2 linked regions of the Exiguobacterium sibiricum 7-3 genome follow. Each later gene encodes a partner of the first gene's protein in a complex. Links are inferred from orthologs where the notes say so. Each region holds a gene or a part of one and is shown on either strand. Other genes may lie near its edges. The genes, in order: groL and metK.

Region 1 (15,593 bases):
ATCTCCGTGAATCAAACCGAAGATGACACCGCTGAGAACGAAGCTGAAGATGAAGTTCAGTTTCGTCGAGAGGTTTCCGAACATGATATGGCGGAACAAAAATTCTTCCATGATTGGACCAAGCAGGACGACCATGACTTGAAGAATCGGAATGACCTGGATGGCCTTCATGATTTCATCCGTATTTTGTGATTTCGCAATATTCTCGATACCACCAGACAGCCAAGCATCCACCAGATTGACACTGATCAGGGAGACATACAACAAGACAATCCCAATCCCGATCCACTTTAACGTATCCATCGTGTCGGTCTGATTGCCTTCTGCTTTCCACTTTTGCCAATCAGGACGCAGACAATAGAAGGAAACAATCACGGCGACGGTAAAACCAATCGCGAGCCACCAACCGAGGACGCTCGGAATCTGACTTTTTGAGAGGAAACTCGGAAAGGTTGCCGGAACAAGTTGCACGATTAAATAAATCACGATCGGAATGACGTGACGCATTTGCCACTTCTCTGCCATGTTGAACGGCAGATTGACGGAATTTTTCATCGGTTAGGACACAACTCCTTTGTAATGAAGGTACTGTCCCGATTGTAACAAACAAACCGACCGGGCGCACGAATGGTGATGGTTCAAAGATGGCGATTTCGGGAAAACGGATAAGGGTTCGGGCTTGAATTCCAACTGAAAACCGTTTAAGATAAAAATATGTTAGCACTCCAATTAAGTGAGTGCTAAAAAACAGTCATGTTCAAGGAGGATGTTTCGCATGTTAAAACCACTTGGTGATCGCATCGTGATCGAAGTCGTTAAAAAAGAAGAAACAACACTCGGAGGAATTGTTCTTCCTGGGTCAGCGAAAGAAAAGCCGCAAGAGGGTAAAGTCGTCGCTGTCGGTACAGGCCGTGTGACGGAGCAGGGTGTCCGTGTACCACTTGAAGTGAATGTCGGGGACCACGTCATCTATGCGCAATACGCAGGGTCAGAAGTGAAAGTCGATGGCAACGAATACTTAATCTTACGCGAAAGCGATATTTTAGCAGTAGCAAACTAATCAAAGGGGGATTTCAGTCATGGCAAAAGATATCTTATTCAGTGAAGAAGCACGCCGGGCGATGCTTCGTGGAGTAGACGCATTAGCAGACGCAGTCAAGGTGACGATCGGACCAAAAGGACGTAACGTCGTCCTCGAACGTAAATTCGGTTCACCACTCATCACGAATGATGGTGTGACGATCGCAAAAGAAATCGAACTCGAAGACCACTTCGAAAACATGGGCGCGAAGCTTGTGGCAGAAGTCGCATCAAAAACGAATGAAATCGCAGGGGATGGTACGACAACAGCGACAGTCCTCGCACAAGCGATGATCCGCGAAGGACTCAAAAACGTCACTGCAGGCGCTAACCCGATGGTCATTCGTAAAGGGATCGAAAAAGCAGTCCGTCGTGCCGTCGAAGAACTGCACGCGATTGCGAAACCAATCGAAGGCAAAGAAGCGATCGCACAAGTTGCGGCGATTTCAGCTGCTGACGAAGAAGTTGGTCAATTGATTGCGGAAGCGATGGAACGTGTTGGTCAGGACGGCGTTATCACAATCGAAGAATCACGCGGCTTCACGACGGAACTTGATGTCGTCGAAGGGATGCAGTTCGATCGTGGCTATGCATCACCGTACATGATCACGGATTCCGATAAGATGGAAGCGGTCCTTGAGAACCCGTACATCTTGATCACGGACAAAAAGATTTCGAACATCCAGGAAATCCTGCCGGTCCTTGAGCAAGTCGTCCAACAAAACAAACCACTCTTGATCATCGCGGAAGACGTCGAAGGCGAAGCACTCGCGACACTCGTCGTCAACAAACTCCGTGGAACGTTCAACGCGGTTGCCGTTAAAGCACCAGGTTTCGGAGACCGTCGTAAAGCGATGCTCGAAGACATCTCGATCGTCACAGGCGCAGAATTGATCACAGAAGAACTTGGTCTTGATCTCAAAGAAACACAAATTACGCAACTCGGCCGCGCGTCGAAAGTCGTCGTCTCAAAAGACAACACGACAATCGTTGAAGGTAACGGACACAGTGACTCGATCACAGCGCGTGTCGGAGCAATCCGTTCACAAATCGAAGAAACGACAAGCGACTTCGATCGTGAAAAACTGCAAGAGCGTCTCGCGAAACTCGCAGGCGGCGTAGCTGTCGTCAAAGTCGGCGCAGCAACAGAAACGGAACTGAAAGAACGGAAGCTTCGGATCGAAGATGCACTCAACGCGACACGTGCAGCCGTTGAAGAAGGAATCGTTGCCGGTGGAGGAACAGCCTTCATTCACGTGACGAAAGCCGTTGAATCGATTCTTGCTGTCACAACTGGCGACGAAGCGACAGGTGTCAATATCGTTCTTCGTGCGCTTGAAGCACCACTCCGTCAAATCGCGGAAAACGCCGGTCAAGAAGGCTCAGTCATCGTCGAGCGTCTCAAGCATGAAGCGCAAGGTATGGGTTACAATGCCGCAACAGACGAGTACGTCGACATGATTGAAACAGGAATCGTCGATCCGGCGAAAGTAACGCGTTCAGCACTTCAAAACGCAGCCTCTGTTTCAGCGATGTTCTTGACGACAGAAGCCGTCATCGCCGATAAACCGGAGCCAGCCGGTGCACCTGCAATGCCTGATATGGGCGGCATGGGTGGAATGGGCGGCATGATGTAATTTAGCTACATGAATTCCTGATTAATGGGGTTCGTGTTTGGTAATTCACTTTTAACGTTCTAGAAGGTCCTTTGTAAGTTCTTTGAACTTATAAAGGGCCTTCTTTTTTTTAGTATGGAATTTCTTTTGATATGAATAAAATTATTTTTGGATTCTTTGAAAAATTAGTAGTCTATTTTCAAATAAATGTAATTTCAATTCAGGAAAACTATATAATTAGAAGTCTAGTATAGTAAGCGGTAAAACTGTAAGGAGGAATGAAGCATGGAGAACAGGATTCATATCATGGGTGCTTCGGGATCCGGAACATCCACACTGGGAAAAGCTTTAGCAGAGGTTCTACGATGTAATGCTTTAGATACAGATGATTATTTTTGGATATCTAAATTTACTGAACAACGACCTATACCTGACAGGATAGAAATGCTGAAAAATGATTTGTCCAAATCCGAAAAATGGGTTTTATCAGGAGCTGTTGTGAAGTGGGGAGAATGCTTAGAGTCGCATTTTGATCTCGTTGTTTTCTTATGGGTTCCGCCACAAACCAGACTTGCAAGATTACAGCAACGTGAAATAGCACGATATGGAGAAGAAGTATTGCCGGGTGGCGATAAGTATGAACAATCGCAAACTTTTCTTAAGTGGGCTGCTCTGTATGATCATGCAGGTATGGAAGTAAGAAGCAAAATTTTACATGAACAGTGGATGCAAAAATTATCTTGTCCGATCTTAAGAATTGAAGGCGACTATTCTATTGAAGAATGTGTTACAAGGGTTAAACAGTATTTGGATAAAAATATTTAAACTAATGTTAAAATTCAGAAGAAGTATTTAATATTTTTTTTATGAAGTGTTACCTTGGAAATTACATAGCAAAGGATGAGTTCAATGGATCCGTTTGAAAAAATTATAATTCAGCCGTTAAAAGATTATCTTGTAACTATCGTCAACACGACTAATGACTTCTTTCCGATCATCGGTAAGCTTATTCCGAATTTTTCGAACGGCATCTGGTCCTATGAAGAAGAGTTATATGATACTCCATCTGAAATCCGCTTTCCGGATGACAAATTGGATTGGTCTGCTTATATCGACAGCAGTGAAAAAATTGTCTTGTTAGCTTTTCATGAAGACACTTGCATCGGTCAAATCCGTCTCGTGAAAGACTGGAACCGTTTTGCCTATATTGAAAACATTGCTGTCAAAAAGGATTTCCGGAAAAGCGGTGTCGGTCACTTATTGCTTGAAGCAGCAGAAACCTGGGCGAAGGGACAGTCGTTGATTGGCCTATCGCTTGAAGCACAAAACGATAATCTGATTGCCTGCCGTTTTTACGTCAAAGAAGGATTTGTCCTTGGTGGTGTGGATACGCTGAAACAATCCGCTAATCCGAACATTGATTTGACACTATACTGGTACAAGATTTTTTCGGAAACTGAAGGAACTGCCGATGAACAAGGATGAATTGATCGCATTAGCGGAACAGATGTCGATTGATGAATATGTGTACGATGAAGAACGAGGTTATTCCACGAGTGAAGGTTCGCCGTCTGACTTGGCGTATGAAATAGCACGGCGCTTTCAGGATGTTCAAATGCTTCCTGTGTTAATGGACCTGCTTGAACAGACGAAGCGACTAGAAATGAAACAGTATTTCTACTTTATGCTTGGCACGATTGGTACGAATACAGGCGACGTCCTTGTTGTTAACCTACTGTTAGAACGGCTGGCACAAGAGACAAAGCCGACATTAATCGTCAAAGTCCTTGATGAACTGGCGAAACAGGAACAGGTGGACGATGCGGCAGCTATCATCAAGTATGTCGAGGATCCTCGTTCGGCTGTTCGAAATTCGGCAATTGAGGCATTACGTGTCTGTCGGGGAGATGCAGTAGAGGATGCTTTAATTCGATTTATTACGACCTCCACTGATTCATTTGAAATCACAAGTGCAAATTTTGTGTTGGCAACAATCGGAACGAAGCGGGTGATTCCGTATCTGTTACCGCTCCTAGATCATCCGAAAGGTGATGTCCGGCACTCGGCACTCAATGCGCTCAGTGAACTTGGAGACGATTCGTTCCTGCCGTTGTTTTTAAAAGGTTTGGAGGATCGGTCAATCGACGTCAAAACGTATGCCTTGCTCGGAATTGTGAAACACGGAGATGCATCCGCCATTCAGCCGGTCATCAAACGGCTGAAAATAATGTTGAAGCGGAAGCGGCAGATTCAAAGTGACGAAGGCCTGGCTGCACTGCGTTTTTTAAATCGCTATCGACAATCCGACAAGACGATTCCGGTGTTATTTGACTGGATCGTCGCGAAAAAATGGAATGTTATGTTTGACGACGAGCAAGACTGGCTGAATGAGCATCTCGAAGGCAACAGATGATCTGTACAATCTAGATTCATCAACAATAAAAAAAGACGAAACCGGATTAAAGTCCGGCTTCGTCTTTTTTACTTCAACCCGTTCTTTTCAATGATCGCGTCCGACAGACGCAAATCGTTCCGCACCTGTTTCGTCTGCGGTCGGCACATGTCGCGCGCGACCGCTTCTTTTGTCGAGACGTCATAACACGTGCCATTGCCCGCTTTCCCGGTCAGCTTCGCTTTGTAATAGTAGTTTTTATAACGGAATGAACCGTCGCGGAACGCTGTCAGGTTCGGTTCGTCATCAAGCAACGAGTGTCCCGTCATGTACGGGGCGTCGAGATTGAGTAAATCGACGATCGTCGGGGCGATATCGATTTGTCCGCCGTTTTCCTGGATCGTTTTACCCGTGTCCTGATTCGGTTTCTTGATGAACAGCGGTACACGGCGGTCGAGTTCAAAAGCATCGACAGCATTGTCGATTTGCGCTTTTTGCTGCATCTCACTGTCTTTGTTCGTCAGACCGCTGTCATGATCGCCGTAAAAGATAACGAGTGTGTCGTCCCACATGTCTTTTTTCTTCAATTCCTTGACCATCTGTCCGACGGCCCCGTCGACATAACGGATCGTTTGATAATACCGTTTCAGCATCGGATCCTCGTAACCGGACAAGTCCAGTTGCTGTTCGTCTTTCGGAATTTCATATGGGGTATGACTCGTCAAAGCGACGAGGAACGAGAAGTATGGTTCCTTTAACGTTTCCATGTGTTCAATCGATTTTTGGAAAAACTGTTTATCATTTAATGCCATACCGATTTTCTTTTGTTTCGGATAATCGTCCTGGCTGAAAAAATGCTTGAATCCGATGTTTTGATAGACCTGATCGCGGTTCCAAAAGCCTTTTTCATACGCATGCATCGCGGCCGTATCATATCCGTTCGTACGCAACAGATTGGGCAGCGCGTCAAACTCGTTATCCGGGAACCGGGTATAGACGGAACCGGATTTTAACGGATAAAGCGACGTGTTCGTAATGAATTCGGCGTCCGAAGTCCGCCCTTCGTGTGTCTGATGATAAAACGATGGGAAATACAGCGATTCTTTTTTCAGCTGATTTAAGTTCGGTGTTAAGGTCTGACCGTTAATCTGTTGATCGATGACAGAAGCCTGGAACGATTCGAGCTGGACGAGAATGATATTCGGTTTTTTCGTGACGCCGTCTGCGGCTGAAGTCGAGTTGCCCTCGATTCGTTGACGCTCAGACGCGGTCAAGCTTTCTTCTGAGCCGATTGCTCCTTGGATTCCGCGGAACAGATCGAGTCCATGGTACCCCCAGAAACCGAGCTGATAATAGTCCCGCATGTCGGAGACCGACTGGCTGAGCCGTTGATCTTCTTTGACGACGCTGTAGGTGACTGGCGCAGCAAACAGGATTACACCCGTGAGGAAGACAAGACCTGCCGTCTTCTGGCGTTTGCTTTTCGTGACCGCAAACGTCTTGTTGCGTGTAAAGAAGAGAATCGCTAAGAAAATCAGGCTGTCCGCAAACAACAGGAAGTCGGACGGCAGGATCAGGGCGGCGAAACCGCTGCTGACATCACCCATCTGCAACATCTGCGACATCAACGAGACTGACAGGAAATCTTCGAAGTAACGGTAGTACCACAGATCGGAAATCAAGAGGAAGCTGTGGGCAATTAAAAGACCCAACCAAATCCAGCGGCGTTTGTTCCACTGGATCAACAGCGTCCAACTCGACAGCACGAACATCCCGCCGAGGTTCATGAAAAAGAGGTCAACCGGGAAAGCGGTGTTGGTATAAAAGCTGAACAGCACGAATTTTAACGTGCCTAACAATAAGTAGAGGGCGTAACCAAATACAATCATAATATTCTCCTAACGTTCGTCATTATTGTGAAGTAGTCTATACCCTCAACTAAATGGGAACGAACGTTTGAATCGGTTGGGATATGTTTGTCATTGACCTGATGTATCAAAAAACATCTGAATAGAAAAAATAAATGGAATAAAATAGAATTAATCACTGAATTTTGAAAGGATGTTCTACATACATGAACTGGAAACATTGGATGGGAGGTGCCGCGGTCGTCTGCGGAACCTGGTTAACGCTGACGACATTGACGGAAGCAGCACCGTACGACATTAAAAAGAATGATCAAGCAATCATCGGATTTTATGACTTAGAAACGAAGCAGACGACACCGTATCCAAGCGGCGTTTCACCATACGCGTTCCTGCGGGCGGACTCTGCGGACAAGACATGGTTCCTGTTCCAGGACGATTATTTTGACGAAAGCTTCCAGCCGTACTATTTGATGAATGCCAAAACCGGTACATCGGAAGAAGTAAAGCTTCCGGCTAACCTGGAGTATTTACGGGTTCTCGATCAAAATCATCTTATGGCGCGCGGGATCTCGGATGCGTTTCATATAGTAGAGCGGCAGGGAAACGAATTCGTCATCAGCGATACACTAAAGGATGGACGTAGTCCCTCCGTTCAGTGGATCAGTCCAAATCGTTTCTCCCTGATCCGTGACGGGGTTGCCGACTGGTACGATGTGAAGACAGACGGGACGTTTGAAAAAGTCCGGACCGTCGAAGTAAACAGCTTTTATTCGTTAACCGGTGACTGGATTCTTGATGTCAGCAAAACAGCTGTAATTCGGAATGTCGAAACGAAGCAGACGTACGCCTTACCGAATAAACGGACCGATCAGGTTGTCCGTGGCGCCTATGAGACGGCAGACAGTTTGTATATCCAATTGACGGAAGAGGACGAGACAAAAGACGATCACCAATCAACTTCCTTGTATGTTCTAAACAAGCAAACAGGACAAGTCAAAACACTCGTCGACTATTCCGACGGTCTGGCACAGGAAGTTCTGACGGATGGACGCGCCGTTTACCGGGTGAACGGTCAAACGACGCTGCTCGACTTTAAAGCGTATTTACGTCAACCGATTGCGATTGACGATCGGACGAAAGCGGATACGGCATTTCTTGAAAAGACGGCATTGACACCGGATGTCCAACTGACGCGAATCGACGGGACAACGGAGCCGCTTGCGCTTCGAGATATTACGTTTACGGGCGACGTGGACCAGGAGAACGGTGTCCGGATTCCGACGAGTCAAAAGCGGATTTACAATACGGCCTATACAGTCGCGTATACGGCGGAAACAGGTGTCGTCCTGAAAGACACGACGCGTTATCAACACAAACGCTATTTGACGGCGACGCTCGATTCACTGAAGGAAGTCAAAGAAGGGGTCTATACGTACCCGATTGATCTGGGACAGGCTGATGTACCGGTCAACGTGTTCCGTCAGGACGGAACACTTATCAACAGTGCGGTCTCGGACGAGAAGGGGATGCTGACCATCGGACTCGGCACGACCGGATTGCTCGGGCAGCCGGTCTCGTTTAAAATCGGTGACGAAAATACGTTCGATCAGAAAACGACGGTACAACGGACGGTCGCCGGATACGAAATTCCGCGTGTGACCCAGTCGACGAATACGAATTTCAAAACCTTTACGTACCGGTTGGAGAGTAAACAGGACGGCGGAACGTATACCGTCTATCATGGAAAGAAAAAAATCACAGCCGTTCCGGCAACGAAGAAGACGGAACTGACGATTCCGTATACCAATCAACTGGCCGAGTACCGGATTGTCCGTTCCGGCAGTTACGTCTCGAAATCACTGGCGTTAAAAGACAGCGTGATGTTGTACAGTACGTTAAACAATCCGTTAAACGACGAACAGACGACAATTGACGGTGTACTCGATGCGGATGCGTCTTACGGAAAACTCTACATCGACGGCAAGTACACAGCGTACATCGACCGGAAGAAAACACGGATTTTCGCCATCCCGACCAAACCGTTGAAAGCCGGCCAGGTCGTCAAGCTCGTGGCGCGCAAAGGAACGCAACTGCAGGTTTCCGAGCAACGGGTCGTCGCAGCCGGTAATCCGACGCTGAAATCGTACACGACGACACTAAGTCCGACGAGTACAGCCTGGAAAGTCAAAGCGACAAAAGGCAAGACGATTGTCGTGACGATCAATCAAAAGCGGTATACAAAAATCGCGACCGGCAAAACACAGACGATGACGTTCCCGAAACAAAAACGCGGCACACGTGTGACGGTTCATGCGGAATCAATCAAATTACGCAAGAGTAAAATCTTTACACTGACTGTGAAATAAGCCGGATATAATACGACTCTTCCACGCTGGAGGAGTCGTATTTGTTATGGGAAAAAACGAATAAATTGTAAAATTTAATTTCTAAATGTTGTGGATTTTATAAGTATTTTACTTTAGGATGGATTGGTGCGTGTTTAACGATGAAGGGAAAAATTTCAATTCAATTTTTTCTGCATGAGAAAAAAAGTATAGGAGCTAATACAAAATGAATCAACTGAATCAAAAAGAAGCACCGCCTCAAAAACTCATTAACACCAAAAGCCAGTTCCGCCCTGAAATCGAGGGGTTGCGTGTTGTCGCCGCCCTGCTCGTCGCGGTCTATCATATTTGGTTCAACCGTGTCTCGGGTGGTGTCGATGTTTTCTTCGTCATCTCCGGATTCCTGATCACGACGTCGATTATCTCGACGATCAACCGGACGGGTGAATTTCGTTTCCTGCCTTATGTGACAAAATTAATTAAACGGCTGTTGCCGTCGGTCCTGTTCATTTTGGCCGTCGTCCTCGTTCTCAGTTCATTTTTACTGCCGCAATCGATTCTAGAGAAGACAATTCGTGAAGTCGTCGCCTCGATGTTTTTCTATCAAAACTGGCAACTCGCCATCTCGAGTACGGATTACCTGGATGCGAGTCAGATGAAATCGCCGGTCGAACATTTCTGGGCACTGTCGATTCAAGGTCAGTTCTATATGATTTGGTTTGTTCTGTTCTCATTCATCTTATGGATGGTCAAGAAGTATACGATTAAAAACGTCAAACCGATGATCAACACGATTTTAGGGGTGTTGTTCGTCACATCGTTAAGCTATTCGATTTATTTAACTGAAGTCAATCAGCCGTGGGCCTATTTCATCACGATGACGCGCGTTTGGGAATTTGCCTTAGGTAGCCTGCTTTGCATCAACCTGTCGTCGATCCATGTTCCGAAATGGATGGCGACCTTGATGGGCTGGCTCGGTCTGATTGGTCTTGTCCTGACCGGTATCCTCTTTAACGTTTCTCAAATGTTCCCGGGTTACATCGCCCTTTGGCCGATGACCTGTGCATTGTTCATCGTCTTGTCCGGAACACGCGACACGACGTTCGGCATCAAACGTTTCCTCGGATCAAAGCCGATGGTCAAACTCGGAGGCATCGCCTTCGGAATTTACCTTTGGCACTGGGTCCTGCTTGAATTTTACCGCTACAACGTCCAGCAGACACCGGGCTTCCTCATGGGAACGGCCATCATTCTATCAGCGATTTTATTGTCGTACCTGATGACGGAATTTATTGAAAAACCGATTCGCAGTGCAAAAGTCGACCGGGCGGCTTTCAAGAAGCTCGGCATCATGATGAGCATCAATGTCTTGTTGATCGGGTCACTCTTCGGACTGAAATATTTCGAAGAACAGGAATTAAAGAACGGTGTCAGCGCAAGCGATTATCCGGGCGCAATGGCCGTCAAGAATCCGGACAAAACGCCGGAGCACGATCCGTTCCCATCGTATGCGAATGTCTTTGATGATCTGCCGCTCGTCCATGTCGACGGCAGCAACCAAGGACTAAATAAAAGTGACGTCAAAGTCGGCGAATACGGTGAGACGAAAGACTACATCGCGACCATCGCTCTTGTCGGGAGCTCACACTCGGAGCAGTGGTTCGGAGCGATTCATGAAGCCGCAAAAGGCGAAAAGTACCGTATTTTAAACATTACCCGTTCCGGGACACGCTTCTCGACCGGCTATGATGATAATGTCTTAAAAGGCATCTGGAATCAAAACGTCCTCGACTATTTAAAGGATGCTGATGTCGATCTGATCATCTCGCACGTCACGGCGGCAGATGCGACGAAAGATAAGATTCATCAACAGATGGTCGATCAAATGCAGTACGTCAAGGATGAGTACGGCATCGATGGTCTGGCGCTGCGGGATAATCCGCGTTACAGCTTCAACGTCCTCGAATCGCTTGAGACGACGAACATCAAGGAAACGACGAAAAAGATGAACGCCGAAGTCAACCAACGCGATGAAGCGTACTGGAAAAACTTCGAAAAGACGAACAAGTCGCTCTATAAACTCGATTTAACGGATCACTTCCGGGTCGATGGCGAATTCCGTCCAGTCATCGGGAACGTCGTCATCTATCGTGACGTCAGTCATATGACGAACTCGTATGCTGAAAGCTTCGGACCGGTCTTCAAACAGAAACTGAATGAAGTCGTGACGGATATCCTGAAGAAAAAAGAAGAAAAGTAAGAACTGAAACACTTCCACTTATGGGTGGAGGTGTTTTTTGTAGAGAAAACAGGTCTTTGGAATAATTTGGGGAATATAACAGGGAACGTAAAAAGGGGGAACAACACATGACAGAAACTGAACTCGCACAACGTTTTCAGACGTTTGCCGAACGGGAGTGCCGCGACTCCAGTCCGTTATACGAATACTTATCACTCGAAATTGCCAAGGATCCAGGAATTCTTAGCCTATGCCGGCATGCCCGCGACGGTCAACCGGTGCCGAACCTCCTGTTCGGAGCAGTTCATTACCTGCTGCTCAAAGGCGTCGATCATCCGCTCGCCACGTATTATCCGAGCGTGACGAACCAGCCGAAGCCTTTTAATAATGCGTTTGCCGACTTCCAGTCATTTTGTCAGACGTACGAAGCGGATCTGATTCTGTTGCTTGCGCAACGGCTCGTTCAAACGAATGAAGTCCGGCGCTGTACGTATCTTTATCCGGTCTTCAGTCAGATTCATCAACAGACCGAGCAACCACTTGCGTTGCTCGAAATTGGAACAAGTGCCGGCTTGCAATTGTTGTTTGATAAATACAGCTACGTATACGGAAACGGGGAAGTCGTCGGAAATCCATCATCGCGCCTTCAGTTGACATCGGTCATCGAGGGGACGGAAACGCCTGCCATGGCACAAACACCGCCGCCGGTCACAAGTCGGATCGGACTTGATCTGAACATCGTCGACTTGAAAGATGCGGACGAACAACTCTGGCTGAAAGCGTTAATTTGGACGGAACACCACGAGCGGCTCGCGATGTTCGAGTCGGCTGCCCGGTACGTCGAAGAGTTCCCGCTGGAGCTGGTCGAAGGGGACGGAGTCCGCTTGTTGCCGCACTATGCAGCACAGACACCGGATGACAGCATCCTCTGTATCTTCCATACGCATGTCGCGAACCAGATGCCGCTCGCGGTCAAAAAAGAACTGTTGCAGGTCGTCGAAGAAATCGGTCGGACGCGCAATCTCTATCACGTTTATAACAATGTTCAGGATCGTTATCTGCACCTTGATTCGTACATCGACGGCGTCTTGACGGAACAGACGATTGCCGAAACGGACGGACACGGCCGCTGGTTCAAATGGCTCGTAACACAAGAAGTGTAAAATCCTCTTGAATTCAAGGGAAACGTGTTACTTTATCCAAAAAACGGGAAAAGATGATTTGTACATCCATCGTCCGTCACTGTTTTTGAAAAAAGGAGCGAAGTCATGTCTAATGTGAAACTGGCTGTCATCTATTACAGTTCGACCGGAACCAATTATCAACTCGCCACGTGGGCGAAAGAAGCAGGAGAAGCGGCCGGCGCTGAAGTCCGCCTTGCGAAAATCAAGGAGACGGCACCGGCAGAAGCAATTGCCTCGAATCCACTCTGGCAAAAACATACCGATGCGACACGCGACGTCGAGGAAGCGACACCGGATCTGCTCGACTGGGCGGACGCCATCATCTTCAGCGTCCCGACCCATTACGGACACGTCCCGGGACAATTCCAACAGTTCCTCGATACGACAGGCGGTCTTTGGGGACAAGGAAAACTCGTCAATAAAGTCGTCAGTGCCATGTCGTCTGCACAAAATCCGCACGGTGGACAGGAAGCAACCGTCCTTGCCGTCTATACATCGATGTTCCACTGGGGCGCGATTGTCGCAGCACCAGGCTATTCGGACCCGGTTCTGTTCGCAGCAGGCGGAAACCCGTACGGTACGACCGTTACTGTCGACCAGGACGGAAACATGGTCGAGTCAGTCGAACCTGCCGTTCGTCATCAGGCGAAACGGACCGTCGATATCGCAAGCCGCATCAAAGGATAATAAAAAACCGCACCATTCCGACAAGGAAGTGGTGCGGTTTTTTCGTCATAACGGTGGAGTCGGATTGAGCGGTAAGTCGACCGTGAACGTCGAACCTTGTCCTTCAATCGATTCGACATGAATCTCGCCGTCATGGGCACGGGCGATTTCGCGGCAAATCGATAAGCCAAGCCCGGTTCCGCCAATTTGACGGGTATCGGAATTGTCGACACGGTAGAATTTTTGGAACAATTCACTCATCGCTGAAGACGGAATCCCGATGCCGTGATCGGTCAAGGCGACCGTGACACGGTTGTTCTGTTCCGTCAATCGGATTTCAATCGGACCACCGCCCGGTGAATACTTGATGGCATTGTTGACCAAGTTTCCGAACAGTTGACGGATTTTCTTCGAATCCCCGTTAATGATTTGGACCGTCTCCTCGGAGAAGATCTGGATGTTATGTGCTGAAGAGGACAAGCTGTGCAACTGCTTTAAGTCCTTCATCATCGCCAGTAAATCAAATGGCTCGAACGTATACTCCTGTCGATTTGCTTCCATTCGCTGAAGATCGAGGAAGTCGTTGATCAACAGCGACAGCCGTTCGGTTTCCGAATGGACGGCAGCCAGATATTTCTTTTGACGGTTTGGTGGCAGGTCACGTTGAATCATCAGTTCCGTGAACCCGTAGATCGAGGACAACGGAGTCCGTAATTCGTGCGAAATCGTCGAGACAAGTTCGTTTTTGATCCGGTCGATTTCCACTTCGTTGGTTACGTCACGGAGGACGAGCAGAATCCCGCGGAATTTTCCGCCGTAGTGAATTTCTTCCGAATACGTTTTGATAAAACGTTTCTCCCGGTTGATTGAGAAGGTGATACCTTCGCCTGTTTTGCGCTCGATGAACGTTTGACGTAAATAGAGTTCAAACTCCGGCAGTTGATCAACCTGATATTTTAAATGAGTGATGGAATCATTGACTTCAATCAGCCATTCCGCTTTCGAATCCTTCACAGACGGGTGGTCGAACAAATCGAGTAACGGACGATTGATCAATTGAATCGGTCCATCGGGTTCGATGTAGACGATCGATTCCCGGATCGAGTTCAACAAGCGGGCCGTTTTTTCGCGTTCCCGTCCGATTTCGTCGAACGTCCGCATCCGGAGTAACGACAAGGCAAGTTGACGTGCAAAGGCAGCAAGTTCTTCTTGTTCCTGCGAATCAAACGGATGATGGAGACGCATCAGGTAGATATAGGCGATGATCTCATCGGTGCTGGCATCAAGAACGGGTGTGACGGCAATCGCGCGTTGGGCAAACTGAGCGGTATGCGGGATTTTATCCTTCCGTGCTCTGCGGATGACGGGTTCGATGGTCGCAATCAAATCGTCCTGTTCCTGTTCCGTCAGACCGTAGGAAATGATATTTGTCACCGTCGTCCCTTCCTTGAAGATCAAGGACCCGTTCGTCGAATCCGTAATCTCCACCATCTTTTCGATGACGGCAGGATAGGCGGTCACTGTGTCGCGGGAAGCAAGGGTCTCCGTCAACTGATTCCGGATTTTCAAGTGTGCTTCGTTCCGTAAGGTGAGTTGCAGCGCCTGCTCTAAATTATCATTGGACGACATCAACCGGTGTTTATTGTCGGTCAGGGCCGTCGCCATTTGATGGAACGATTTACTGAGCTCACCGATTTCGTCGGTCCGATTCATAGGAATCAACGGTGCGGTATGTTGTCCTTGCGCAAGCAGCTTACTTTCTTTACTGAGGAGTTGAATTTGACGTGTCGTCCGTTCAATAAACGGTCGGATGATCAAAAGAATGACGAGGAAAAGGACAAGTAAATTGACGAGCCAAATCCATTCCGCATATTTCGTTTGTTTGATGAGTTTATCCTTCGCCATCGATTCTTTCGCTTGAAGGCTCGTCCGGTAGCTCGTGAAGACACTTTCCATCGTGTTGACACTTTTCCGCATCGTTTCGCTGTTCGAAGCGTTCATCTTGAATTTTCGATTCGGATCCCGTTTGACTTGCGGCATCATCGATTTCAAACTCGGCATCTGTAAAAACGTTTCATCGACAGTGCCGTCTTGTTTTGCTTTCACGTATTTAATCAGGCTCGGCATGACGAATGTCGTGTAAGACGTATAGAGGGAGCGGACATCCGATGCATAAATTTGATCGGCTTTATAGGTTCCGTTT
Region 2 (15,507 bases), 490 kb from region 1 along the record:
TCGTCAGTTTGTCCTGAAAATCGGCAACGACGGAAGTCAGCGGCTCTCCATTATTGTTCAAGATGATGACTTCAAAATCCTGATAGATTTGTTTTGTCAGTGCGGTCAGTGCTTCGCGCAACTCACGCAACCGGTTATATGTGGGGATGATGACTGAGACCATCGGCATTTAAGTCGTCTCCTTAGAACAAAGACACCCTTGAAATTCAGGTGTCCTTGTGAGATATTTACATTTTTTCTTCGATTGTCGGAAGTAAGTCATTCCATTCAGCGTCAGCTTCTTTTGTGACGGTGACGAAATCACCGTATGCAAAGAGATTATCGATGCCGTCAATCGTGATGAGTGATGCGAGCAAAGCGTCTTCCGGTGTATCCCCTTTTTTGACGCTGGTACTCTTGGCACCGAAACGGTCTCCGTCGAGGGTGATTTTTACTGAGTTCGGGTTAGGCGTGTAGTCAACTTGCATAATCAGTCTCCTTTCAAAGTTCACACGAATCTTCACATAAAAGTAAGTTCGTTGCGAGTAAAATCAATTCCTGCTGATCCGGTCGTTCATCAAAAGATTCTTCAAAAACGATCCCTATTGCTTCCGCAAGAGGGGTTATTTGATCATGAACCGTCAGTAAGCTTAGTATAGCAGACATTTCCGTCGGATAATTTCCTTCTCCTAGGTGAAATGGATCATATTTTTTTAAAAGTTCTTCTGAACTCATAATCAATAAAACTCCTTATCTCAATATATCTCAAAAGGCGGTAGTTCGCCTTTTCAAATTTGTTTGACCTGAATTTCAATGCAAGGGCTTATTTTTCCGGCATTTAGTGATAACCTATATCTTGTAGATAAATAGGTTTAAAAATGCCTGAAACGTCTATATATAGAGTGAAGATTGAATAACACTTTCTATATGTAGGGCGTCTTTTTTTAGTTTAGCGCATTTTTTACGGCAACGGAACCTATTTTAAAGTTAGAGAATGGGAGTGGTTCATAGTGGCATCTCCACTGAATACAGCACGCATCTATCAAGGTGCAATGACGATAGAAGATGTATATACGGTCATCCGTCAGATTACAGCATCATACTCGGAGCTCGACGTCGAGCGTTACACAGAACGCGCGATTCGAGCACTCGAAGGAAAGACGTTACAGGCGGATCAAGTCTATGAACTCTTAACAATGCATGCGCTGGATATGTTAAAAGCAGAAGAACCGAACTGGACATTTGTTGCGACAGCAACGTACTTGAACCGGTTATATCTTGAAGCGAGTGAAAACCGCGGCTATACAGCGGACGAACGGTACGGCTCGCTTTATCACTTGATTGAGAAATTAACGGAGATTGGTATTTTCACGCCCCACCTTTTAGAAACGTATTCGAAAGAAGAAGTCGAAGAACTTGCGGCATCGATCGATCCGTCACGTGATCATCTGTTCACGTATATCGGACTCCGGACATTATCCGACCGTTACTTAGCGCGCGACCACGTCAAAAAATTATACGAATTACCGCAGGAACGTTTCATGATCATCGCGATGACACTCATGCAGACAGAACCGAAAGACCGCCGGATCGAGCTCGTCAAAGAGTCGTACTGGGCACTTTCGAATCTCTACATGACCGTTGCGACACCCACTTTATCGAACGCCGGTAAATCATATGGACAACTGTCATCATGCTTCATCGATACAGTCGATGATTCTCTACGGGGCATCTATGACTCGAACACTGATGTTGCGACACTGTCAAAAGGCGGCGGCGGAATCGGTGTCTATATGGGGAAAATCCGTTCACGTGGATCAGACATCAAAGGATTTAAAGGGGTTTCAAGCGGTGTCATTCCGTGGATGAAACAGTTGAACAACACAGCGGTCAGCGTCGATCAGCTCGGTATGCGTCAAGGTTCGATCGCCGTTTATCTCGATATTTGGCATAAAGATATTCTCGAGTTCCTCGATGCTAAATTGAATAATGGGGACGAACGGTTGCGGACACATGATTTGTTCACAGGCGTCAGCTTACCGGACCATTTCATGCGGACGGTCGAAGCGCGCGGTGACTGGTACTTGTTTGACCCGCACGAAATCCGGACGGTGATGGGCTTCAGCCTGGAAGATTCGTTTGATGAAACGGAACAAGGCGGCAGCTTCACGGAGAAATACACAGCGTGTGTCAACGAACCGCGTCTGAGCCGGACGAAGGTCCCGGCGATTGATCTCGTCAAACGCTATATGCGTTCGCAGCTCGAAACAGGCACACCGTACATGTTTTTCCGTGATGCAGTAAACCGTGCCAACCCAAACAAACATGCGGGCATGATTTATTCGTCTAACCTTTGTTCGGAAATCATGCAGAACATGAGTCCGACGACCGTGACGGAAGAATACACGGAAGACGGAAAAATCATCATTACGAAAACACCGGGCGATTTCGTGGTCTGTAACTTATCTTCGATCGCGCTTGCGCGTGCTGTCCGTGAAAATGTGTTGGAACGCTTGATTCCAATTCAAATGCGGATGCTCGATAACGTCATTGATTTAAATACGATTGACGTGCCGCAAGCACAGATTACGAATCAAAAATACCGCGCCGTTGGTCTCGGAACATTCGGCTGGCATCACCTGCTTGCTCTCGAAGGCATCCGCTGGGAGTCGGTCGAGGCTGTTCAGTATGCCGATCGTCTTTACGAAAAAATTGCATACTTGACGATTGATGCGTCGATGCAACTGGCGAAAGAAAAAGGCGCGTACCGTCTCTTTGAAGGATCGGAATGGCAGACAGGGGAATACATCGCCCGCCGTCACTACAAAACAACGGCTGAACTGAACTGGGATCGTCTGCAAGCGGACATCACGGCACACGGTATGCGAAATGCCTATTTGATGGCAGTCGCACCGAACTCGTCGACGGCAATCATCGCCGGCAGTACGGCTTCGATCGATCCGATTTACAAGAAGGTTTATGCGGAAGAGAAGAAAAACTACAAGATTCCGGTCACAGTACCCGATTTGACACCGGAAACGAACTGGTTCTATAAATCAGCGTTTGAGATTGATCAGCTTTGGAGCATCCGTCAAAATGCCTCACGCCAACGGCATATTGATCAAGCAATCAGCTTTAATCTCTACGTCAAAAACAGTGTCAAAGCGAAAGAATTACTCGAGATGCACATGGAAGCATGGCAGCTTGGGATGAAGACGATTTACTACACACGTTCGACGACCGTCGAAATCGATGAATGTGAGTCGTGTTCATCATAAGAGAAGGAGGACGATATCATGAAGGCAGCAATCGTATATGCGTCAATGAGCGGAAATACAGAGGAGGTTGCGGAACTGATTGCCAAAGCATGTTCCGAAATGCAGGTCGAACCGACGATGATCTTTGCCGATGATGTGACGACGTATCAGCTAGTCCCTTATGATATCGTCTATTTTGGTTCGTACACCTGGGGAGACGGACAATTGCCGGATGAGATGCGGGATTGTCTTAAGCTGGTCTTAAAGGAAAGTCCGCACGCGATTCCGCAGGCAGCCGTCTTCGGAACAGGTGATAAAATGTTCGTCAAATATTGCCGTGCCGTCGATGAGATGGCCTACCATCTCGCGAAATTCGGGGTACCGCTCGCGGGTGAATTACTCAAAATCGAACAATCGCCGCGAAACCGACCGCACATGGTCAAAGAGTGGACACGTCGAACACTACTGCAATTACAGCAAGAGGGAGCCGAACAACATGGAACAACTACAAAAAATCAAACTGCTTGATGCCCGTCATCCGAATCGTGCGACAGCGATCATCGGTGGGGAGACAAGCTCGATCGTCAACTGGAACGACATTGCGTATCCGCAGTTTTATTCGATCTATAAACAGTTATTATCAAACTTCTGGATTCCCGACGAAATTTCGATGTCAAAAGACATGCAACAATGGAATCAACTGAGCGAACGGGAACAGGATTCGTTTAAGCGGATTATCGGTTTGTTGTCGATTCTCGACTCTGTCCAGACCCGCTATATCCTGGAATCAGCGATGTTTACATCAGACGCTTCAATCCATGCGATTTTGGCGATTGTGGCACAACAGGAAGTCGTGCATAACCAATCGTATAGCTATGTCTTGTCGAGTCTTGTGCCGTTGTCGGAACAAAACCGGATCTTCGACATCGCGAAAGATGACGACATGGTCATGAAGCGGAATGCCTTCATTCTTGATCTGTATGAAGATTTCCAAAACGACCGGACACCGGAAAACTTTGCGAAATCACTCGTCGCCTCAATCGTTCTCGAAGGAATCAACTTCTATTCCGGATTTGCGTTCTTCTATAACTTAGCCCGTCACCAAAAAATGGTCGGAACTTCGACGATGATCAGTTACATCCAGCGGGATGAACTTCAACACTCCTACTTCATCAGTCAGCTGTTACGTGCCGTCTTGACAGAGCATCCGGAAATCGATGCAGACGGTTCATTCACGAAGTTCGTCTACGCGACATTCGAACGTGCCGTTGATCTTGAAATCGAGTGGAGTGAATACGTGTTACGTGACTTGGACGGACTTGATGTCAGCGAGATGCGTGACTACGTCAAATACCTCGCTAATAAACGTCTCCGTGTCATCGGACTCGACGATTTGTATGAAGGACACGATGAAGACGTCATGCCGTGGATTCGCGCCTATTCCGACGACTCGATGAATGCGACGAAATCCGATTTCTTCGAACAGAAATCACGGTCGTATGCGAAGGTAACGGATGCGAACGGATTTGACGATTTGTAAGCCGTTCACGAATCTTTATTTTTTGATTGCTTCACCGTGAAATTTCCTTTACGCTAGGACAGGTGAGGTCATGCTCGACTCCTGCGGAAAAACAAGTTAATCATGACGCTTGAAGATGCATCGCATCTGAAGCGGCATAATGACTTGTCTGCGGAAAGCCGACAGACCGGACCTGTCCTTTTTATCTGTTTATTTTTTAGGTCAATCGAGAAGTGGACAAAAAAAGGGCCGGACTCGAAAAGTCCGGCAGAATCAGGGGGAATACTTGAAGTCTTGCTACTAATTTGTTCCCTTGTAAAATAAAAAATAAACAATTTGAAAAATATTTTTTACCATCCGTAAAAAGTATGTTATTATAAGTTGATGAATTTAGTTAGGGAGTGTATAAACTATGGCAAACTTTGAAAAAGACCAAGTCGTTACTGGTAAAGTAACTGGTATTCAAAACTTTGGTGCTTTCGTAGCACTTGACGAGCAAACACAAGGTCTCGTCCACATCTCAGAAATCTCACACGATTACGTAAAAGACATCAACGATTACGTAAAAGTTGGCGATGAAGTAACTGTTAAAGTTCTCGACATCGACGAAGCTAACAAAAAAATGAAGCTTTCGATCAAAGCAACACAGGAAGCTCCAAAACGCGAAGCACGCGCTAAAGGCCCACGCAAAAACACTGGCCGTCGCGATGCAGGTCCTGCTTTCAAACAAGAAGAAGCTCCTGGCTTCAACGTGTTAAAAGGCAAATTGGAAGAATGGATTGAAAAATCAAACTTCCAAAAATAAGATTTTGAAAGAGAATCGACATCGGTCGGTTCTCTTTTTTTTGCGTTATAAGCATTAAAATAGATGCAAAAGGGGAATGTGTGGATAATGTAAGGTGTTCATTACTTATCAAGGGGGCAACACACAATGGAAAACTTCGAATATCGTAATCCAACGAAACTTATTTTTGGTGACGGTCAAGTCAGCAAGATTAAAGACGAGTTAAAAGCACTAGGTGCAAAAAAAGTCATGCTCGTATTTGGCGGAGGCAGTATCAAACGTAATGGTGTCTATGATGACGTCACACGCGAACTCAATGCGGCAGGAATCGAATACGTCGAATGCGACGGCGTCGAACCAAACCCACGTATCGAAACAGCAGAGCGCGGCATTAAAATTGCACGTGAAGCAGGCGTTGACGCATTGCTCGCTCTTGGTGGCGGTTCTGTCATCGACTGTACGAAATTGATTGCTGCTGGTATCCCGTACGAAGGTTCAGCATGGGATCTCGTCATCGGGAAAGCGACACCAGAAACAGTGATCCCGTTCGGAACAGTCTTGACGCTTGCTGCGACAGGTTCAGAAATGAACTCAGGTTCTGTCATCACGAACTGGAAGACACAAGAAAAATACGGTTGGGGCAGCCCGTTGACGTTCCCGACATTCTCAGTCCTTGATCCAAAGTACACAGTCAGTGTACCGAAAGATCAAACGATTTACGGCATCGTCGACATGATGAGCCATTGCCTCGAGCAATACTTCCACACAGCGCATGCACCGGTTCAAGAACGGATGACGGAAGGTGTCATGAAAGCAGTTATTGAAGCTGCACCGAAACTTGTCAACGATCTCGAAAACGTTGAACTCCGCGGTACGATCCTGTTTGCCGGTACGATGGCACTCAACGGTGTTCTTCAAATGGGCGCACGCGGTGACTGGGCGTCACACAACATTGAGCACGCGGTCTCAGCCGTTCACGACATTCCGCATGCAGGCGGTCTGGCCATCCTCTTCCCGAACTGGATGCGTCACGTTCTTGATGAATCAAACGCACACCGTTTCGTCACGCTCGGTGAAAACGTCTTTGACGTCGATACGGCAGGTAAATCAGAAATGGAAGCAGCACACGCTACAATCGATGCAATCAGTGCGTTCTGGACATCACTTGGTGCACCGAACCGCCTTGCGGATTATGACATCAAAGAAGAAACGGTCGATTCAATCGTGAAGTCAGCGATGACACGTGGAGACTTTGGTAACTTCAAATCACTTGGCAACGAAGATGTTCGCCAAATCGTAACAGCTGCTTTGTAAGCGTCATAACATTTGCTAATCTTTTCACAAAAGACTTGAACGACCTTCCTTCTTGCGTTTTAATGAAAAGGAAGGTCGCATTTGTTTGCGAATGAATAAGGAGGACGAGTGAATGACAACGGTACGTTTTGATTATTCGAAGGCCCTACAATTCGTAGGACAACATGAAGTAGACTATATGGCGGATACGGTAAAAACATTACACGGAGCAATCCACAACGGTACAGGTGCCGGCAGTGATTTCTTAGGATGGGTCGATTTACCGACGAACTATGACAAAGCGGAATTTGAAAAAATTCAAGCGGCGGCTGAAAAAATCAAGTCGGATTCAGACGTCTTGTTAGTCGTCGGAATCGGCGGATCGTATCTCGGGGCACGTGCTGCAATCGAGATGCTCGGTCATTCGTTCCACAACCTATTGTCAAAAGACGAGCGGAAAGCTCCGCAAATCATTTATGCCGGACATAACATTTCTTCGACGTACTTACACGATTTGTTCCAAGTACTTGAAGGAAAAGATGTTTCGGTCAATATCATCTCGAAATCAGGAACAACGACAGAACCGGCAATCTCGTTCCGTCTCTTGAAAACATTCATGGAAGACAAGTACGGTAAAACAGGTGCGAAAGACCGGATTTATGCGACGACAGATAAAGCACGTGGTGCCCTGAAGACACTTGCTGACTCAGAAGGATACCAAACGTTTGTGATTCCGGATGACGTTGGGGGTCGTTTCTCTGTCTTGACACCGGTTGGTTTATTGCCGATTGCGGCAGCTGGTATTTCGATTGAAGACTTGATGGCAGGTGCGCGTGATGCACAAGTTCAGTTCTCAAATGAGAACTTGGCGGAAAATGAAGCGTACCAGTACGCGGTCGTCCGAAACGCATTATATGCTAAAGGAAAAACAATCGAGTTGCTCGTTAACTATGAACCCGCTTTACATTATGTGTCCGAGTGGTGGAAACAGTTGTACGGAGAGTCAGAAGGAAAAGACTTCAAAGGCATCTTCCCGGCAGCAGTCGACTTCTCGACGGATCTTCACTCAATGGGACAATACGTCCAAGAGGGACGCCGTGACTTGTTTGAAACGGTCATCAAAGTCGGACAAGCGCGTCATGCCTTGACGATTGAAAAAGATGCACAGGATCTAGACGGTTTAAACTTCCTTGAAGGCAAGTCGATTCAATTCGTCAATGACAAGGCAGCAGAAGGAACGTTGCTTGCTCACACAGATGGACAAGTTCCGAACTTGACAGTTGAATTGCCGGAGATGACACCGTATCATCTTGGATTCTTGTTCTACTTCTTTGAAAAAGCATGTGCGATGAGTGGATACCTGCTTGGTGTGAATCCATTCGATCAGCCAGGTGTTGAAGCGTACAAGAAAAACATGTTTGCCTTACTTGGTAAACCTGGATTTGAAGCAGAAAAAGCGGAGCTTGAAGCTCGCTTGAAATAAGAAGCCAGACATCTCTCGATTCAGAGGGATGTCTTTTTTTGTCATTTTGGCAAATTCCCACGCACTTTCACTTTTAGAATGCTTTCGAAACAGGTAAAGTGAAGAGAGAAGAAGAAATGAGGTGCACGCACGTGATTACGTTTTTAGATTATTATCAAAATCGGGTTGAACTGAGTTTTGAGGACCATCCGTTTTCAGTCCATCCGCTTCATGTCTGGGTCATAGCCGTGTACGAAGGGAAATGGTTACTGACGCATCATAAGCAACGGGGATACGAGTTTCCGGGAGGAAAGGTCGAGCCAGGGGAAACGGCAGAGGAAGCGGCATACCGGGAAGTCATGGAAGAGACAGGAGGGCGCATTGAACGCCTCCAGTACATCGGACAGTACCGGGTCGAGGGGCGGGGGGATACGATCATCAAGAATATCTACTTCGCCGAAATCAAATCCTTGGTCCCGCATCTTGCTGTCGATGAGACGGATGGTGCCTATTTACTAGACGATATCCCGAAACGTTTAGATACGAACCGCCAATACAGCTTCATGATGAAGGACCGTGTCCTTCCGGAGACTCTTCGTGTACTCGCCGAACGCCGACTGGTTTGAGCTCCCTCGCCAGGGACCATTCCGTACCTTTCGGGTCTTTTATGAAACGTCCGACGGAGAACAGGTCGGGGCGTACATCATCTTACCGGTTCGTGCGAACGGACAAGGTCTCTTATATTTACGTGGTGGGACACGTAATATCGGTATGGTTCGGCCGACCCGCTTAATGCAGTTCGCGCAAGCCGGTTATTTGGTCATGGCTCCTTTTTACCGCGGTAACTTAGGTGGAACCGGTAAAGAAGATTTTGGACATCAAGACATCCTGGACGCCATCAGTGCGTTTGATTGGCTTGATCAATATGTCGAGCGGACGTCGGTCTTTGGCTTTTCCCGCGGAGGTCAGATGGCGCTTTTACTGGCGCATCATCGTGAAGTTGCCCGGACGGTGTCGTGGGCCGGCGTAACGAATCTGATTTGGACGTATGAAGAACAACGGACGATGCAAAAAATGCTCAGACGGTTCACGGGTGGAGTACCGGAACAACGGCTAGAGGAATACCGCATCCGGTCGCCGCTTTATTTTCCACCTCAAGGAGACGTGTTGTTGATTCATGGATTGTATGATCAAAACGTTCGATTGCGTCATGCGACGAACTATGCAGCCCGCTATCCGGAAAAGACCCGCTTGTTGGTGTATCAGTATGCGCATCAATTTCCAATCCATCAAAAAATGCTCGTGACGAAACAAGTCATTGATTGGATGTTATCCAAGTGAAAAACATGTGTGAAAACATCTCAATGCCTCGCATTGAGATGTTTTTTCTCCAAATGATGGGAACATTGATATGTTTTAAAAAAGAGATTTTTTAAGGGAAAACGATATTTGATATACTAGAACATATAAAATAAGCCAGATTAACGGATTTAGAAGGGATATATGAGATGGAAATCTTACTTGCGCGACAACCGATTGTAGACCGGTTTGGTTCGATTGACGCTTTTGAACTCCTCTATCGTTCCGTTGAAGCACCTGAAGTCTTTGATGGTGACTTAGCGACGATGGATGTATTGACGAATACACTGATTCATCTGGGAGTAGATCGTGTAGCAGAAGGAAAACGATTATTCATTAATTTCACGGGTGATTTGTTACAGTCTGAACTGATTGATCATTTGGATCCGACCCAATTCGTGATTGAAGTATTAGAGACGGTACAGATTGATGCTGACATGCTCCTGACGCTTCAGAAGTGGAAAGAAGCGGGCTTCGTATTGGCACTGGATGATTTCGTGACGGATTTGTTGCGTCATCATGGCGCTGAACTGTTTGATTTGATTGATTTAATTAAAATTGATATCGAAGCCATCAATCCACGCGAACAAAGTGCAATCTTACATATCTTGAAGCGGAATTATCCGCATATGCGCTTTTTGGCAGAACGGGTCGAAACACATGAAGACCATACGAGAAGCCTTGAGATGGGATATGACTGGTTTCAGGGATACTTTTATGCCAAACCGATGTTGATGAAAGGAAAGGCGGTTCCTCCGCAAGTACCTGTGCTGTTGAAGATGTTGAAATGGTTGGATACAGACGATCATTATGACGACGTCGTCGATGAAATCGAAAGAAATCCCTACATCAGCGTGCAAGTACTGCAATTGATCAATTCTCCGGGAATCGGTCTTCGAAACACAGTCAGTTCTGTCCGTCAGGCGATTTCCTTATTAGGCTTTTCGCAACTGAAAAGCTGGATTTCGTTAATCGTCTTGCGTGAAATGAAACTCGCAAGTCCATACAAATGGTCAGATGAATTATTACGTTCGTCGTTGCATTGTGCGAAACTATGCGAGTTGTTTGCTAGGGAAACGAAGACACTGAAAGCAGAAAGCGCCTATATGATTGGATTGCTGTCGCATATCGATGCGTTACTTTCCGTAGATATTGATGAAATCATTGATCAGCTTCCGATTGAACCGGCATTGAAAAACGTTTTGCAAGGCGAGGATCATCCGTTTCGAGATTGCCTGTTGCTCGCAATCAGCGCAGACCGAGGAGAATTTGAACGATTCGAGATGCTGAGTAACCGATTCGGGATTGCGAAGCGCCGCGCCTACGAGTTACTGAAGGAAAGCCAAGTTTGGCTCTCTCAAAAGGAACTTCATTTACAGGACAAGACAGATTCAATCGTCTAACACAAAAGGTTGAGCATCCGTTAAGGAGCTCAACCTTTTTAGTGTTATTGATATTTTTAAACGCGAGGACCAGCTGCTTTGATGGCATCGGTCGCACTTTCGAAACGTGCGAAGTTCTGCGTGAACTTTTGAGCGAGTGCAGTCGCTTGTTGTTCGTAAACGGATGGATCCGCCCAGACCTTGACCGGATTGAGTAAATCGGTCGGAACACCAGGGACTTCAATCGGCATATGCAGACCGAAAATCGGATGTTCTTCTGTCGGGATATCTGTGAGCAGACCGTTGACGGCCGCATTGACCATCGTCCGTGTATACGCGAGTTTCATCCGGCTGCCGGTACCGTAAGCTCCACCGGTCCAACCTGTATTGACGAGATAGACTGTGACGCCGTGGCGATCAATCAGTTCTCCGAGCATCGTCGCATATTTTTCTGGAATCAACGGTAGGAACGGTGAACCGAAACACGTCGAGAACGTTGCTTCCGGTTCTGTGACGCCGCGCTCCGTTCCGGCAAGTTTTGATGTATAACCTGATAAGAAGTGATACATCGCTTGTTCTTTTGTCAGTTTACTGATCGGAGGCAACACACCGTAAGCATCCGCTGTCAGGAAAACAATTGTTTTCGGATGACCGGCACGAGACGGGATAGCGATGTTGTCGATGGCAGTAATCGGATAAGCCGCGCGTGTGTTTTCCGTTTTTGACGTATCATCATAATCCGGAATCCGGGTGTCGTCGAGGACAACATTTTCAAGAACGGTACCAAAACGGATCGCATCAAAGATTTGTGGTTCTTTTTCACGTGACAGGTTGACGGTCTTCGCATAACATCCGCCTTCGATATTGAAGACGCCGTCATGTGACCAGCCGTGTTCATCGTCGCCGATCAATTGACGGCTGTCATCTGCAGACAGGGTGGTCTTACCAGTCCCGGATAGCCCGAAGAACAACGCGACATCACCTTCATGTCCAACGTTAGCTGAACAGTGCATCGACAACACTTCTTGTTGTGGCAAGAGATAGTTCATGACAGAGAAAATTGATTTTTTGATTTCTCCGGCGTACTCGGTTCCACCAATCAAGACGATACGGTGTTCAAATGACATCGCGATGAATGTCTCAGAGTTTGTCCCGTCAACCGCAGGATCCGCCTTAAAGTGTGGTGCGTAAACGACCGTAAATGGTTCAAAGGCCGCAACCGTAGGATATTCGCGTAAGAATAGCTGTTTCGCAAACAGATTATGCCAAGCATATTCGGTTACGACGCGCACTGGAAGGGTGAAATGCGTATCGGCACCAGCAGCAGCTTCTGTGTAGTAGAGTTGATCTGCTTCGTTCATATAACGAAGAACTTTTTGTAACAGTTGCTCGAATTTGTCCGATTCCATCGGTTGATTGACATGACCCCAATCGATATGCATCTCACACGATTGATCACGGACGATGAACTTGTCTTTCGGTGAACGACCTGTAAATTTCCCCGTTTCTACAGACAAAGCACCATTTTCTGCAAGAACTCCTTCTTTGTTACGAATCGCATGTTCGACTAGTTCAGCAACGGACAGTTGTTTGAACACATGCTCCTTCTTGAGTAGTTCTTCGATATTCAGGACCGTCATCGGCATCCTGACCCCACCTTTCCCCTACGTTGGTTTTGGCTCTACTATTAGTATGACACATTTATTATATATGACATACTAATGATAGGGCAATCATTTTCATGCGCTGATTTCTATTTATCTGGAAACGCTTTCAGCATTAACAGTTTAACATCTCTTCTGATTTTTTTCGACTAGAAATTAAAACGTTGCTTGACAGAGTGGACACAAGTTTATATCATGTAATTCGTAACGGATACTCTTATTCTGAGCAGGTGGAGGGAACAAGGCCCGAAGAAACCCGGCAACCGTCTTATATTAATTTCATCATTAATGTAGGAAAAGGTGCTCTCCTGAAGCGAAGTAAACACTTCGAACGATAAGAGGGTAAAGGAAGAACGCACAACCTTTCCCTGACCATTTTTGGACATGGAAAGGTTTTTTTCATTTTACCGTCCCACTCAACTAGGGGAAATGAGTACACCGTCAAATTCTTTTTTGGGAGGGTCAAACATGACAAACCTTAATCGCCGACTATTTACGTCGGAATCAGTAACTGAAGGTCACCCGGATAAAATCTGTGACCAGATTTCGGATTCAATTTTGGATGCAATTCTTGCAGCCGATCCAAACGCACGTGTTGCGGCAGAAACTTCTGTCACGACAGGACTCGTATTAGTAGCAGGAGAAATCACGACATCAACTTACGTGGATATCCCGAAAGTCGTTCGTGAAACCATTCGTGAAATCGGCTACACACGCGCTAAATACGGTTTCGATGCAGACACTTGTGCTGTATTGACATCAATCGACGAGCAGTCAGCAGACATCGCTCTCGGTGTCGACCAGGCGCTTGAAGCACGCGAAGGAAACATGTCAGATGAAGAAATCGATGCGATTGGAGCAGGAGACCAAGGTCTGATGTTCGGTTACGCAACGAAAGAAACACCTGAACTCATGCCACTTCCGATTTCACTTTCACACAAACTTGCTCGTCGTCTTGCAGAAGTCCGCAAGACAGGACAACTCGATTACCTCCGTCCGGATGGTAAAACGCAAGTCACGGTTGAATACAACGAGAACAATGAACCTGTTCGCGTCGATACAATCGTCATCTCAACGCAACATGCAGAAGAAGTGACGCTTGAGCAAATCCAAGCGGATCTGAAAGAACATGTCATCGCTCCGGTCATTCCGACGGAGTACATCGATGCAGACACGAAATTCTTCATCAACCCAACTGGCCGTTTCGTCATCGGTGGACCACAAGGCGATGCAGGATTAACAGGTCGTAAAATCATCGTTGATACGTATGGCGGTTACGCACGCCACGGCGGTGGAGCTTTCTCTGGTAAAGATCCAACGAAAGTCGACCGTTCAGCTGCTTATGCAGCACGTTATGTCGCGAAAAACTTGGTTGCCTCTGGTCTTGCAGACAAAGCAGAAGTTCAACTTGCTTACGCAATCGGAGTAGCACATCCGGTCTCAATCGCAGTCGATACGTTCGGAACAGGAAAACTTCCTGAAGCGCAACTCGTCGAATTGATCGCAGAAAACTTTGATCTCCGTCCTGCAGGGATCATCAAGATGCTTGATCTCCGCCGTCCGATTTATCGTCAGACAGCAGCTTATGGCCACTTCGGTCGTACAGACATCGAATTGCCATGGGAGCAGACAGATAAAGCTGCTACTCTTGAAGAGCAGGCAAAACGTTTCGTATAATCCATTGTTCAGAAACATCCTGTTAAAGGGTGTTTCTGAACTTTTTTTGTTTCTCCCGAACTTTGCAGGGATACGACTGAAATTTCTAGAAAAGGGTAAAAGAACATGAGTCTGTAATCTGTAAAAGGAAAAGGGGGATTTCGGTATGGAGATACGCGAAGCAGTTCCGGCTGATGCAGCACGCATTCATGATATTGCGCTCACGTCTTGGATGGACACATATGAGGAAATCTATTCGGAGCGTTCGAAAGCCCATTTCGTTCAGGAAGCGTATCCGCAGGAAGAAGTGGTTCGGGCAATTCGAACAGCGGAAGAAGCACGTGGGGAATACTTCAACGTCGGACTGATTGACGGGGAAATTGTCGGTTTCATTCACGCCATCGATGTGGATGGAACGTGGGAAATCGTCCGTTTGTATGTCTTGCCGAAATACCAACAAAACGGAATCGGACGCCGGCTGATCCGCGAACTGGAATTGCAAGGGGCATCTCCAATTGAAGTCTATGTCGAATCCCGGAACTATAAAGCCCGTCACTTTTTGACTGCATACGGATTCAAGGAAATCAGCGAGACGACAGAAGAAGTCTTCGGTCAGGTGGAACCTGTGACGCGATTGCAACGTATATACGAATAAGGGAAAAGAAATCCGACTTGAGGCGGTTTTGCTGAAGTCGGATTTGTTTCATACTAGATGGATATCTGATGAAGAGGTGAGCGTGTGGTAGAACAACCAACCGGAGTGATCGTCCTTGTGTACCCACTCCAATTACGTGCCAGACCAAGTGAAGCACTGATTCGCGTTTTAGAGCGCGAATATGAAATCCTTCTGGTCGATGCACCCCGCCGTGTGTCGTTTGAAGAACACCAACAGTTGTTAAAAGAAGCATTACGCGAAGCCGGGAAGCGGAAGCTCCCGATTCATATCATTGCCTGCAGCATGGGAGCACTTGTCGTCAATCGACTGCTGCAAGAATATGAATTACCGGTGGCGAGCCTGACGTTCATCTCGCCGTTGTTTGATTGGCATAACTCTAAACAATTGGGGGGCGTCAAGCAAGTCTTTGCGAGCGCCTTCGACCGGTTCCGTCCCGATGCTCCGCTTGGAACGTTACCGTTCGGACAAAACAATGA

The links.
Region 2: the proteins of groL (region 1) and metK are in contact, whole or in part, in a cryo-EM structure (PDB 8P4O), measured with the Escherichia coli proteins. The link is inferred for Exiguobacterium sibiricum 7-3 from one-to-one orthologs.

What each region holds. Positions count from the first base shown.
Region 1 is NZ_KK211190.1:287,331-302,923, forward strand. What follows is about bases 486-3,398. They hold groL (chaperonin GroEL), read left to right. Parts: upstream 486-1,079; coding sequence 1,080-2,717; downstream 2,718-3,398. Other genes in these bases: P402_RS0102535 (CPBP family intramembrane glutamic endopeptidase), read right to left, coding at 486-555; groES (co-chaperone GroES), read left to right, coding at 776-1,060; P402_RS0102550 (ATP-binding protein), read left to right, coding at 2,982-3,398. Outside these bases: more of P402_RS0102535, read right to left, coding at 1-485; more of P402_RS0102550, read left to right, coding at 3,399-3,521; P402_RS0102555 (GNAT family N-acetyltransferase), read left to right, coding at 3,606-4,181; P402_RS0102560 (HEAT repeat domain-containing protein), read left to right, coding at 4,168-5,109; P402_RS0102565 (LTA synthase family protein), read right to left, coding at 5,178-6,977; P402_RS0102570 (hypothetical protein), read left to right, coding at 7,163-9,322; P402_RS0102575 (acyltransferase family protein), read left to right, coding at 9,528-11,561; P402_RS0102580 (DUF2332 domain-containing protein), read left to right, coding at 11,669-12,703; wrbA (NAD(P)H:quinone oxidoreductase type IV), read left to right, coding at 12,809-13,411; P402_RS0102590 (HAMP domain-containing sensor histidine kinase), read right to left, coding at 13,457-15,593.
Region 2 is NZ_KK211190.1:760,384-775,890, forward strand. What follows is about bases 12,445-15,271. They hold metK (methionine adenosyltransferase), read left to right. Parts: upstream 12,445-13,167; coding sequence 13,168-14,376; downstream 14,377-15,271. Other genes in these bases: pckA (phosphoenolpyruvate carboxykinase (ATP)), read right to left, coding at 12,445-12,681; P402_RS0104885 (GNAT family N-acetyltransferase), read left to right, coding at 14,522-15,010; P402_RS0104890 (serine aminopeptidase domain-containing protein), read left to right, coding at 15,095-15,271. Outside these bases: P402_RS0104815 (glycosyltransferase family 2 protein), read right to left, coding at 1-169; P402_RS0104820 (NifU N-terminal domain-containing protein), read right to left, coding at 228-467; P402_RS0104825 (DUF1871 family protein), read right to left, coding at 481-714; P402_RS0104830 (ribonucleoside-diphosphate reductase subunit alpha), read left to right, coding at 1,032-3,257; P402_RS0104835 (flavodoxin domain-containing protein), read left to right, coding at 3,276-3,764; P402_RS0104840 (ribonucleotide-diphosphate reductase subunit beta), read left to right, coding at 3,733-4,776; yugI (S1 domain-containing post-transcriptional regulator GSP13), read left to right, coding at 5,168-5,560; P402_RS0104850 (iron-containing alcohol dehydrogenase), read left to right, coding at 5,687-6,853; P402_RS0104855 (glucose-6-phosphate isomerase), read left to right, coding at 6,966-8,315; ytkD (RNA deprotection pyrophosphohydrolase), read left to right, coding at 8,447-8,920; P402_RS16245 (alpha/beta hydrolase family protein), read left to right, coding at 8,892-9,635; P402_RS0104870 (EAL and HDOD domain-containing protein), read left to right, coding at 9,803-11,056; more of pckA, read right to left, coding at 11,113-12,444; more of P402_RS0104890, read left to right, coding at 15,272-15,507. UniProt on the Escherichia coli protein: Catalyzes the formation of S-adenosylmethionine (AdoMet) from methionine and ATP.